Regions from separate parts of the Calidithermus timidus DSM 17022 genome, predicted to be linked through region 2. Evidence: riboswitches for the same ligand, from Rfam matches in the RefSeq annotation. Region 2 holds a riboswitch; the other holds the start of a gene.
The links. Region 2 has a riboswitch for S-adenosylmethionine ahead of B047_RS0110000 (hypothetical protein). Riboswitches for the same ligand answer to the same signal wherever they lie in the genome.

Region 1 (4,407 bases), on a different contig from region 2:
AGCACGGCCTCGCGGGAGAGCCGGTTGAAGGCGCGGGCCCAGGGGCCGTGCGTGGTGGGCGCAGCCAGCACGATGAGTTGTCTGACCCGCTCAGGGTAAAGCAGGGCAAACTCCAGCGCCACCATTCCCCCTAAGCTGCCGCCCAGCACCGTGACCCGCTCGATGCCCAGGTGGTCGAGCAACCGGACCTGGGCGCGGGCCATGTCGCGCACGGTGATGGCGGGGAATTCCGGGCCGTAGGGCTCGCCGGTGAGGGGGTTGCGCGAGAGCGGTCCGGTGGAGCCATAGCACGAGCCGATGTGATTGGCGCAGATCACGAAGCTGTGCCGGGTGTCGAGCACCCGGCCCGGCCCCACCAGCGCGTCCCACCAGCCGTCGGCGCCGAAAGCCTGCTCGAGCGGGCTCAGCAGCTTGAGGGTGGGCTCGTCGTAGGTTCCGGCCAGGTGAGCCGAGCCCGTCCAGGCGTGGAAGACCAGCACCGCGTTGTCACGGGCCTGGTTGAGGTAGCCGTAGGTCTCGTAGCGCAGGTGCAACTCGGGCAGGAGGCCGCCCTGCTCGAGCCCAAACACCTCGCCCGGCGCGGTCAGGCGCAGGGTCTGGGGCTGGGGCGGCGCAACCCGTCCCCTCGAGCGCGGCGGCTTGTAGAGCAAGGCCTCGTGCTCGCCCCAGGTTTCCTGGATCAAGCCGCCTCCAGAGTCAAGCACCACACTGGTCGTGCTCACGGCCTTGGCCTCCCCTCTGCCCCGCTCAAACGCCCACCGGGGCCCGCAGCGCCTGCTTGAGGTCGGCCTTGAGGTCCTCGGCGGCCTCGAGGCCCACGCTCAGGCGCACCAGCTCGGGGCTGACCCCAGCCAGTGCCTGCTCCTGGGCGCTGAGCTGGGAGTGGGTGGTGGAGGCGGGGTGAATGGCCAGGGTGCGCGAATCCCCCACGTTGGCCAGGTGCGAGATGAGCTCGAGGCGGTTGATGAAGCCCTTAGCCGCCTCGTAGCCGCCCCTGAGCCCGAAGGTGAGCACCGCGCCCGGCTTGCCGCGGAAGTACTTCTGGGCCTTGGCGTAGCTGGGGTGGTCTTCCAGGCCGGGGTAGTTGACCCAGGCCACCTCCTCCCGCTCGCGCAGCCAGTGGGCGATCTCCAGGGTGTTCTGCACGTGGCGCTCGGCCCGCAGCGAGAGGGTCTCTAAGCCCAGCAGCAGCACCCAGGCCTCGAAGGGGCCCAGCGCCTGGCCCTGGTCGCGCAGGCCATCGACGCGGGCCTTGAGGATGAAGGCCAGGTTGCCGAAGGCCTTGGTGAGCTCGAGGCCGTGGTAGCCGGGCTGGGGCTGGGTGAGGAGCGGGTAGCGCCCGTTGTCCCAGGCGAAGTTGCCCCCGTCCACGATCAACCCGGCGATGGCCGCCCCGTGCCCGCCGATCCACTTGGTGCCCGAGTGCACCACCACGTTGGCCCCCCACTCGAGGGGCCGGAATAAGTAACCCCCCTGCCCGAAGGTGTTGTCCACGATCAGGGCCACGCCCTTCTCCTGGGCAGCCTGAGCGATGGCTTCGAAGTCGGGGATGTTGAGCGCGGGATTGCCGATGGACTCGATGAACCAAGCCCGGGTGTTCGCGTCGGTGGCGGCGAGGAATTCCTCGGGGCTCTCGGCGCGGCTGGTGAAACGGGTCTCGATGCCCAGACGCGGCAGCGTGACCTTGAGCTGGTTCCAGGTGCCACCGTAGAGGTTGGGCGTGGCCACGATGTTGTCCCCGGCCTGAGCCAGGTTGGTGAAGGTGAGGAACTGCGCGGCGTGGCCCGAGCTCGTCGCCAGGCCCGCCACCCCGCCCTCGAGCGCGGCGATGCGCTTCTCGAGCACGTCGGTGGTGGGGTTCATGATGCGGGTGTAGATGTTGCCGAATTCCTGCAAGCCAAAGAGCCGCGCCGCGTGGTCGGCGTCCTTGAACTGGTAAGAGGTGGTGGCGTAGATGGGCACCTGGCGGGCGCCCGTGCTGGGGTCGGGGCTGTAACCGGCGTGAAGCTGCAGGGTCTCAAAAGCGAGCTTTCTGGACATAAAAAACCTCCAACCGCAGGCTTTGGGGCGGGACTTCTGGCTGGAGGTTTCAAAAGCGAAACCCCCATTCCGATGACGGTTCTCTACCGGAAGGGGGCTCACTGTGCCTAGCGAACGCGCACCCTTCTCTCATCTGCCTCCGGGCGTTTCCCCCGCCTGGAGTCGGAATTGGCACCTTTGCACTCGTGTCCGGTGATGAAACGAACACTCCTGCGGGTTGCCGCGGCATCTTCGGGCCGAATCCCTCCGCCGCTCTGGATAAGAGAACGTGTTATGTCTCGGTTGTTGCCGCGCCCCGGCGCGGTTAGATGCGAGTGTAGGCGAGAGAGGGCGGGGATGTCAAGGGAAAAGCCAAACGCCGGGCACGGGTCGTACGTTTTACGTCGTACACGATACGCAAGACGCCCCAGCTCTAGACGCTGGGCAATGGCCCGGAGGGCCGGAAATGGGTGATCAGGGCCTCGAGCGCGCTATCCAGCGGCTTGCCCACGGACAGGAGGCCGACGCCGGTTCCGGCGAGGAGGAGCTGGCCCTCGAGTTCGTCGGGCTTGAGGCGGGCCTCGGACACGCGGAGGCCGAGGGTGGCTGCCTGCTCGGCCACTTTTTGGCGGGTGATGCCCTCGACCCCGCCCTGCAGCACGCACAGTTCGCCGGCGCGGTAGAGCAGCGGGCTGGTACGGCTGCCGTCGACGACGTGCCCCTTTGCGTCGAGCAGCAGGCCCTCGAAGTGCCCGGCGCGCTCGGCCTCGAGGCGGGCCAAGCGATAGGGCAGGTAGTTGCCGGTCTTGTAGTGGCCGAGGTCGGGGTGAACCCGCAGCGAGGTGACGCAGACGCTCACCCCGCGGGTGTAGGTGGCTTCGGGGGGCGGGGCGAAGGGGCGTGCGCTCGAGACGTAGGCCTCTGGGGCCACCACCAAGCGCAACAACATGTCGGCGCGCTGCTGGCAGTGATGTTCGACCTCGCGCTCGAGCGCCTTAAAACCGGGGAAGGCAATGCCTAAAGCCTGGGCGTGGCGGCGCAGGCGCTCGAGGTGCTCGGGAAGCCACAGCGGTTCACCACCCTCTAAGCGAAGCGTGGTGAACACGAAAAAGCCATGCCACAGGGATTCGGGGAGCGGGGTGCCGACGGGTTCGCCGTTGATGCGGGTCATGGGGAGGGCCTCGAGGTCAGGAGGGGATCGGTTCAGGCCGGCCTGCCGGCTCGTCCACGGGGCTCAGCGACAGGAAGTTGCTCAGCAGCACCATCCCGTACTCCGAGAGCATGCTCTCCGGGTGGAACTGCACGCCCCAGGCCAGGCCGTGGGCGTGGGATAGCGCCATGCACAAACGCGTCTCTGGATCCCCGCCCTGGGTCCAGGCCTCCAGTCGCAAGGTCGGGGGCAGGTCGCGGATGAGCAGGGAGTGGTAGCGCGTGAAGCGGGCCGGGCTAGGCACTCCCGCGAAGATCCCCTCGCCGCGGTGCTCGACCGGGAAGGCCTCGCCGTGGACCGGGCGGGGGGAGCGCCCCAACCGCGCCCCCAGCGCCACCCCGAGCGCCTGATGCCCCAGGCAGATCCCCAGGAAGGGCAAGCGGGCCTCGAGCGCGGCCCGGGTCCACTCGAGGGTCCGGCCCGCCGTCGCCGGCTCACCCGGCCCCGGCCCGACGACGAGGTGGGTGGCCCAGGACAGGTCGGGGGCCACGCCGTGGTCCAGCACGCGGATTTCCGCCCCGAGCGCGGCCAGGTAGTCCACGATGTTGTAGCTGAAGGAGTCGTGGTTCTCCAGGAAGATCACCCGGGCCTCGAGGCGTCTCGCCGGTCTTGGCGGCCTCCAAACGCTGTCTCGGCGCGGCGGGGCCGGGGCCTGCCCCTCCCGGCCCTGCCCCAGAGCTTGCAGCAGGGCTTCCGCCTTGGCCTGGGTCTCGGCGTACTCGCGCTCGGGATCGCTCTCGATAACGATGCCCGCTCCAGCCGAGAAATAGCCGCTGCCTGCCGCAAAGCTGAAGCTACGGATGAGGATGTTGAAGTCGCAGCCCTTCCCCGAGACGTAGCCCATCGCCCCGGTATAGGCCCCGCGGGGAACGGGCTCGAGCTCAGCGATAGCGCGCATGACGCTCTCCTTGGGCGCTCCGGTGATGGTCCCACCGGGAAAAATGCTGGCGAACACCTGCCGCAAGGGCGCGTGGCTGCGGCCCCGCACCTCGGAGACCAGGTGCATGACGTGGGAGTAGCGCTCGAGGGTAAAGGCTTCGCTCACCTCCACGCTTCCCGGCTCACACACCCGCGCCAGGTCGTTGCGCAACAAGTCCACGAGCATGACGTGCTCGGCTCGCTCCTTGGCGTTGGCAAGGAGCTCGGCCCCCAGCGCCTCGTCTTGCCGGGGCGTCCGC
Region 2 (4,407 bases):
GCCGCCGAGCCTTTCCCCACCGAAAGCTTGCTCGAAGGCGGCTACCTCTTTGGGGTGCCCAAAGGTGAAGGCGTAAAGCGTTTCGCCCTCCTGCCATACAAAGCGGGGCTCGAGGCGCAGCCCCTCGAGCCTGCCTGTCTTGCGTACGAACACCCGCTCCCTTCCCGGGCGCAGCCGCAGCGTCGCCCGCAGCACCTCGCCCAGCGCGCCAAAACTCCCCACGAAAGGGCGCACCAGGTCGTAGCCCTGCACGTTCTTGACCACCTTGCCCCCGGCCTGCAGTACCCGGCCTTTGGGGGTGCGAAACTCCAGTCCCAGTACCTCGGCGGCGAAGAAGAAGTTCTGCCCGAAGCCCCCGCGTGCGAGCAATCCGCCCACTCCGCCGGGCAACTCCACCGGGGGAAAGGGGGGATAGAGCCCCTGCGGCAGGGAGTCCCAGACTTCCAGCAGCGGCGTGTCGCCGCTGACCACCAGGTATTGGTCGTCGGCGCAGAGCTCGAGGACAGCCATGCTTTTACCTTACCCTACCCCAGCAGTCCGGCCAGATGGGATGAAATTGGGAAAACTATGAGATAACTGAAGAGTGCGGTGAGTACGGGATGAATGTGGTGCCGTGACCTAAACTTCGGCTGACGGCGCTCTCATGAAGTTGAAGAAAGCTGCTCTAGGCTAGGTTCGGAGGTGAGTCAATGAAGCGTGCTATAGCGCTGTTAATGCTGGGACTGGGCCTCGTAGCCCACGCCGAGCCCCAGCTCAGCCCTCAGAACATCGTCGTCAACCCCGTGCCTACCGACTTGCAGGTACAGGTTGGTGTGGACCGCGACCCCACCGGACGCGGCAACCCCACCTACCAAATCGGCGAGAAGATCGTGATCAACGTCTCGGTCAACCAGGACGCTTACGTCTACTTGTTCGGGGTTTACCCCAACGGGGAGATCTCGCCCATCCTGCCCAACCCTTACGACCGCGACAACTTCCTGCGGGCCGGAGAGACCCGCCGCTATCCTCCGGTGGGCGCCCGCTACCAGTTCACCATCGACGGCCCTGAAGGCCAGCACCGGGTGCTGGCGGTGGCCTCCAAGCGCCCGCTCAACATCGGCAGCATCATCGACTCGAGCCTGCGCCCCTTGGTGCGCGGAGCCGATGCCCTGGGCCGGGCCATCGCCATCGTGGTTACCCCGGTGCCCGAACAGGACTGGACCACCGACGTAGCCTTCTTCACCGTGGGCCGTGCTCAGCCCCAGCCCATCAGCGGCACCCTGGTGGTCAACTCCACTCCCCAGGGAGCCCAGCTCTACCTCAACGGGCGCTTCGTGGGCAGTACCCCCGTCACCGTCCGCGTGACGCCGGGTCGTCAGGACGTCGAATTGCGGCTGGCTGGGTACGAAACCTACCGCACCTCGGTCAACGTCAACCCCGGGCAGACCGTCAACATCAACGCCACCCTCGAGCGCACCCGCCCCAGCACCGGCACCCTGGTAGTCAATTCCAGCCCGCAAGGAGCCCAGGTCTACGTCGATGGCCGCTTCGTGGGCAATACGCCCTTGAGCATCGGCATCAACCCTGGGCGGGCGGATATTGAAGTTCGGCTCGATGGCTACGACACCTTCCGCACCTCGGTGGTGATCGCCCCTGGCCAGACCACCACCATCAACGCCGGCCTCAACCCCTCCCGGCGCACCGGCGTGCTCAGCGTGAGCTCCAGCCCCAGCGGCGCCGACGTGTACATCGACAACCAGCGGGTGGGCCGCACCCCTTACTCGGTGCAGATCAACGAGGGCACCTACGACGTGCGGATCAGCCTGAGCGGCTACACCGACTACCGCACCACGGTGCGCGTTGAGCGGGGCCAGGAAACCCGCATCAACGCCCAGCTCGTCCCCCTGCGTGCCCAGCTCACCATTTCCGCCAACGTCGAGGCCAGGGTCTTCGTAGACGGGGCGGAGCTTGGCACCGTGGGCCCCGGCGGCACCGTTCGCTTCGACGTGAGCCCCGGTCGCCACCAGGTCGTGCTGCTGTCCCCCGGCTACCGGGTCTTCGTCACCGAGGTCAGCTTGCGTAGCGGCGAGAACGAGACCATCCGCGCCAACCTCAGCCGTTTGAACTTCTAGGCCCTGCGGCAGGCAAAGGACCGGGCGAGCACCCCGGTCCTTTGCCTTGAGGAACGCTTGTGGCTCGTGATACCGGATTCAAAAAGATAATCACCCAAACCAAAGACCTTCAGAGGCTATCTTTTTGAATCCTAGAGCACTCCCTTCGGTCGGGTCAGTTCGTTCCCATTCGGGAACGAACTGACCGAATCTGGTATGATTCGTCTTTTGGCCAGGGTTGAGGTGTTCGGCCTCGGCAATTGTTTACAAGTTTTGTCACCTATGCTAACCTACCTTCCATCCCGGCGCAAAGCCGGGATGGGTGTGGCAACACCCTCAGGTCTTATCCAGAGCAGCGGAGGGAACGGCCCTGCGAAGCTGCGGCAACCCGTAGGGGCTTTCAGCCAGCAACCTGAAGCGTCTCTGCGTAGGTGCCAATTCCGGCCCGGACATCATCCGGGAAAGATAAGGGGGTTTCTTGTGCTCGAAACTATGCCTAAGCCTCAGATCATGCGCGTGCTTTCGTGTTCCAGGCGCTGTTGTCCTGGCCTCGTCGCTGGCCGTTGGCAATTGGAATCGTCTGCTATGGGAGCACAGCATGAGCTTTTTGGACCAAGAACCCGCCCATAACTTCAAGAAGCACCCCTCACTTCCCGAGGCTCTTTCAGCCGCGCAACGCATCCACGGCGAGGTGCGGCGTCCTGGCATGAGCTACCGCGTGCAGCTTGCCTGGGATGGCAAGCGGCTCACCGGGCGGCTGGGTGGGGCGATTTTCGGCGAGGGTGTATACCTCGAGGCTCACCAGGGCCAGCTTCTGGGCTCGCTGTCCAGCAGCGGGCGAGTCCTTGCCCTGCATGCCCAGCACGAGGGGAGCAGCCTCCAGCTTCGCCTGGTAGGGGCCGAGCGCAGCTCGAGCGCGTCGCTGGAGCTTTCAGGGGACTCAGCCTCGGGGTGGGCCTACCTCGAGGGCGTGGTGCAGCCGGTGGAGGTCGAGTTCAGCCCCGCCCGGCTTCTCGCCCGCATCGGCTCTGATCAGGAAGTGACGCTACGCCACCCTGGCTTTGCGGCCTGGGTGCTGGCGGTGGTGGCGTTGGCGGCAGACGCGGCGGCCCGCGATGCTTGGCGGGTGCTGCTGGAAAGCTACACGGGTTGGGCCGAGGCATGAGCGGGGTGGTGGTCTGGTTTACCGGGCTTTCCGGCGCGGGCAAGACCACGCTGGCCAAAGCCCTCGAGGTTCACCTCTACGAAGCGGGCCAGAAGGTCGAGCACCTCGACGGTGACGTGGTGCGCGAGCACCTGTCGAAGGGGCTGGGCTATAGCCGTGAGGACCGCGACACCAACATAAGGCGCATCGGCTTCGTGGCCAATCTGCTGGCCAAGCACGGCGTGATCGTGCTGGTGAGCGCGATCAGCCCCTACCGGCTTACCCGCGAGGAAGTGCTCTCGCAGGCTCCCAAGAAGCTCGAGGTCTTCGTAGACGCGCCGCTGGAGGTGCTGATCGAGCGCGACGTGAAGGGGCTTTATGCCAAGGCGCTCAGGGGAGAGATCGCCAATTTCACCGGGGTTTCCGACCCCTATGAGCCCCCCCTGAACCCCGATCTGCACCTGCGGACCGATCAACTAAGCCTCCAGGAGAGCCTCGACCGCCTGTTGAGCGCGCTCGAGCGCTTGGGTGTCGAAGTGCGGGTGAGGACGTGAAAACGACGTCGAACGCCCAGGGGCGGGCCTCTGCGCAGCTTCTAACCCCCGATGTCTGGAACGCGCAAACCGACCCTTTGGCCGTCATCGGGTGGGCGCTGGAGAATTACCCCGATCTGCTCATGACCAGCGCCTTCAACCTCAACGGCGTCGTGCTCATCGACCTGGCCGCTAAAGCGGGGTACACCGGCGAGGTGGTGTTCGTGGACACCGGCTACCACTTTCCCGAGACCTTGCAAACCCGCGATCGCCTCGAGGCCCGCTATCCCCAGATGCGCTTCGTCACCTTGAGTGCCGGCCTAGCTGAGGAGCCCTGGGGGGAAGAGCGCTACCGCAGCGACCCCGACGGCTGCTGCGCCGTACGCAAGGTGGCCCCCCTGCGCGACTACCTGGCCCAGAAGAACCCCAGTGCCTTGCTCAACGCCAGAAGCCGCGACCAGGCTTCGACCCGGGCCTCTCTCGGCTTCCTCGAGCGAGGGGAGCGTCTGCGCATCAACCCGCTGGCTTACTGGACGCGCGATAGGCTGGAGGCCTACGCCCGCGAGCACGACCTGCCGGTCAACCCCCTGTACGCCTCGGGTTTCCTGAGCATCGGCTGCTGGCCCTGCACGCGAGCGGT

Region 1: linked by a shared signal. The riboswitch ahead of B047_RS0105150 (O-acetylhomoserine aminocarboxypropyltransferase/cysteine synthase family protein) and the one ahead of B047_RS0110000 (hypothetical protein) in region 2 are both predicted to bind S-adenosylmethionine.

What each region holds. Positions count from the first base shown of each region.
Region 1 covers NZ_KB890688.1:401,371-405,777, reverse strand. Annotated here, with positions in the region: gene metX (homoserine O-acetyltransferase MetX) at 1-683, opposite strand, end outside; gene B047_RS0105150 (O-acetylhomoserine aminocarboxypropyltransferase/cysteine synthase family protein) at 748-2,040, opposite strand; SAM riboswitch class I at 2,167-2,305, opposite strand; gene B047_RS0105145 (aminotransferase class IV) at 2,453-3,190, opposite strand; gene B047_RS0105140 (aminodeoxychorismate components I/II) at 3,207-4,407, opposite strand, start outside.
Region 2 covers NZ_KB890697.1:207,492-211,898, reverse strand. Annotated here, with positions in the region: gene B047_RS0110010 (FAD-binding oxidoreductase) at 1-510, opposite strand, end outside; gene B047_RS0110005 (PEGA domain-containing protein) at 690-2,111, shown strand; SAM riboswitch class I at 2,431-2,562, shown strand; gene B047_RS0110000 (hypothetical protein) at 2,689-3,255, shown strand; gene cysC (adenylyl-sulfate kinase) at 3,252-3,788, shown strand; gene B047_RS16655 (phosphoadenylyl-sulfate reductase) at 3,785-4,407, shown strand, end outside.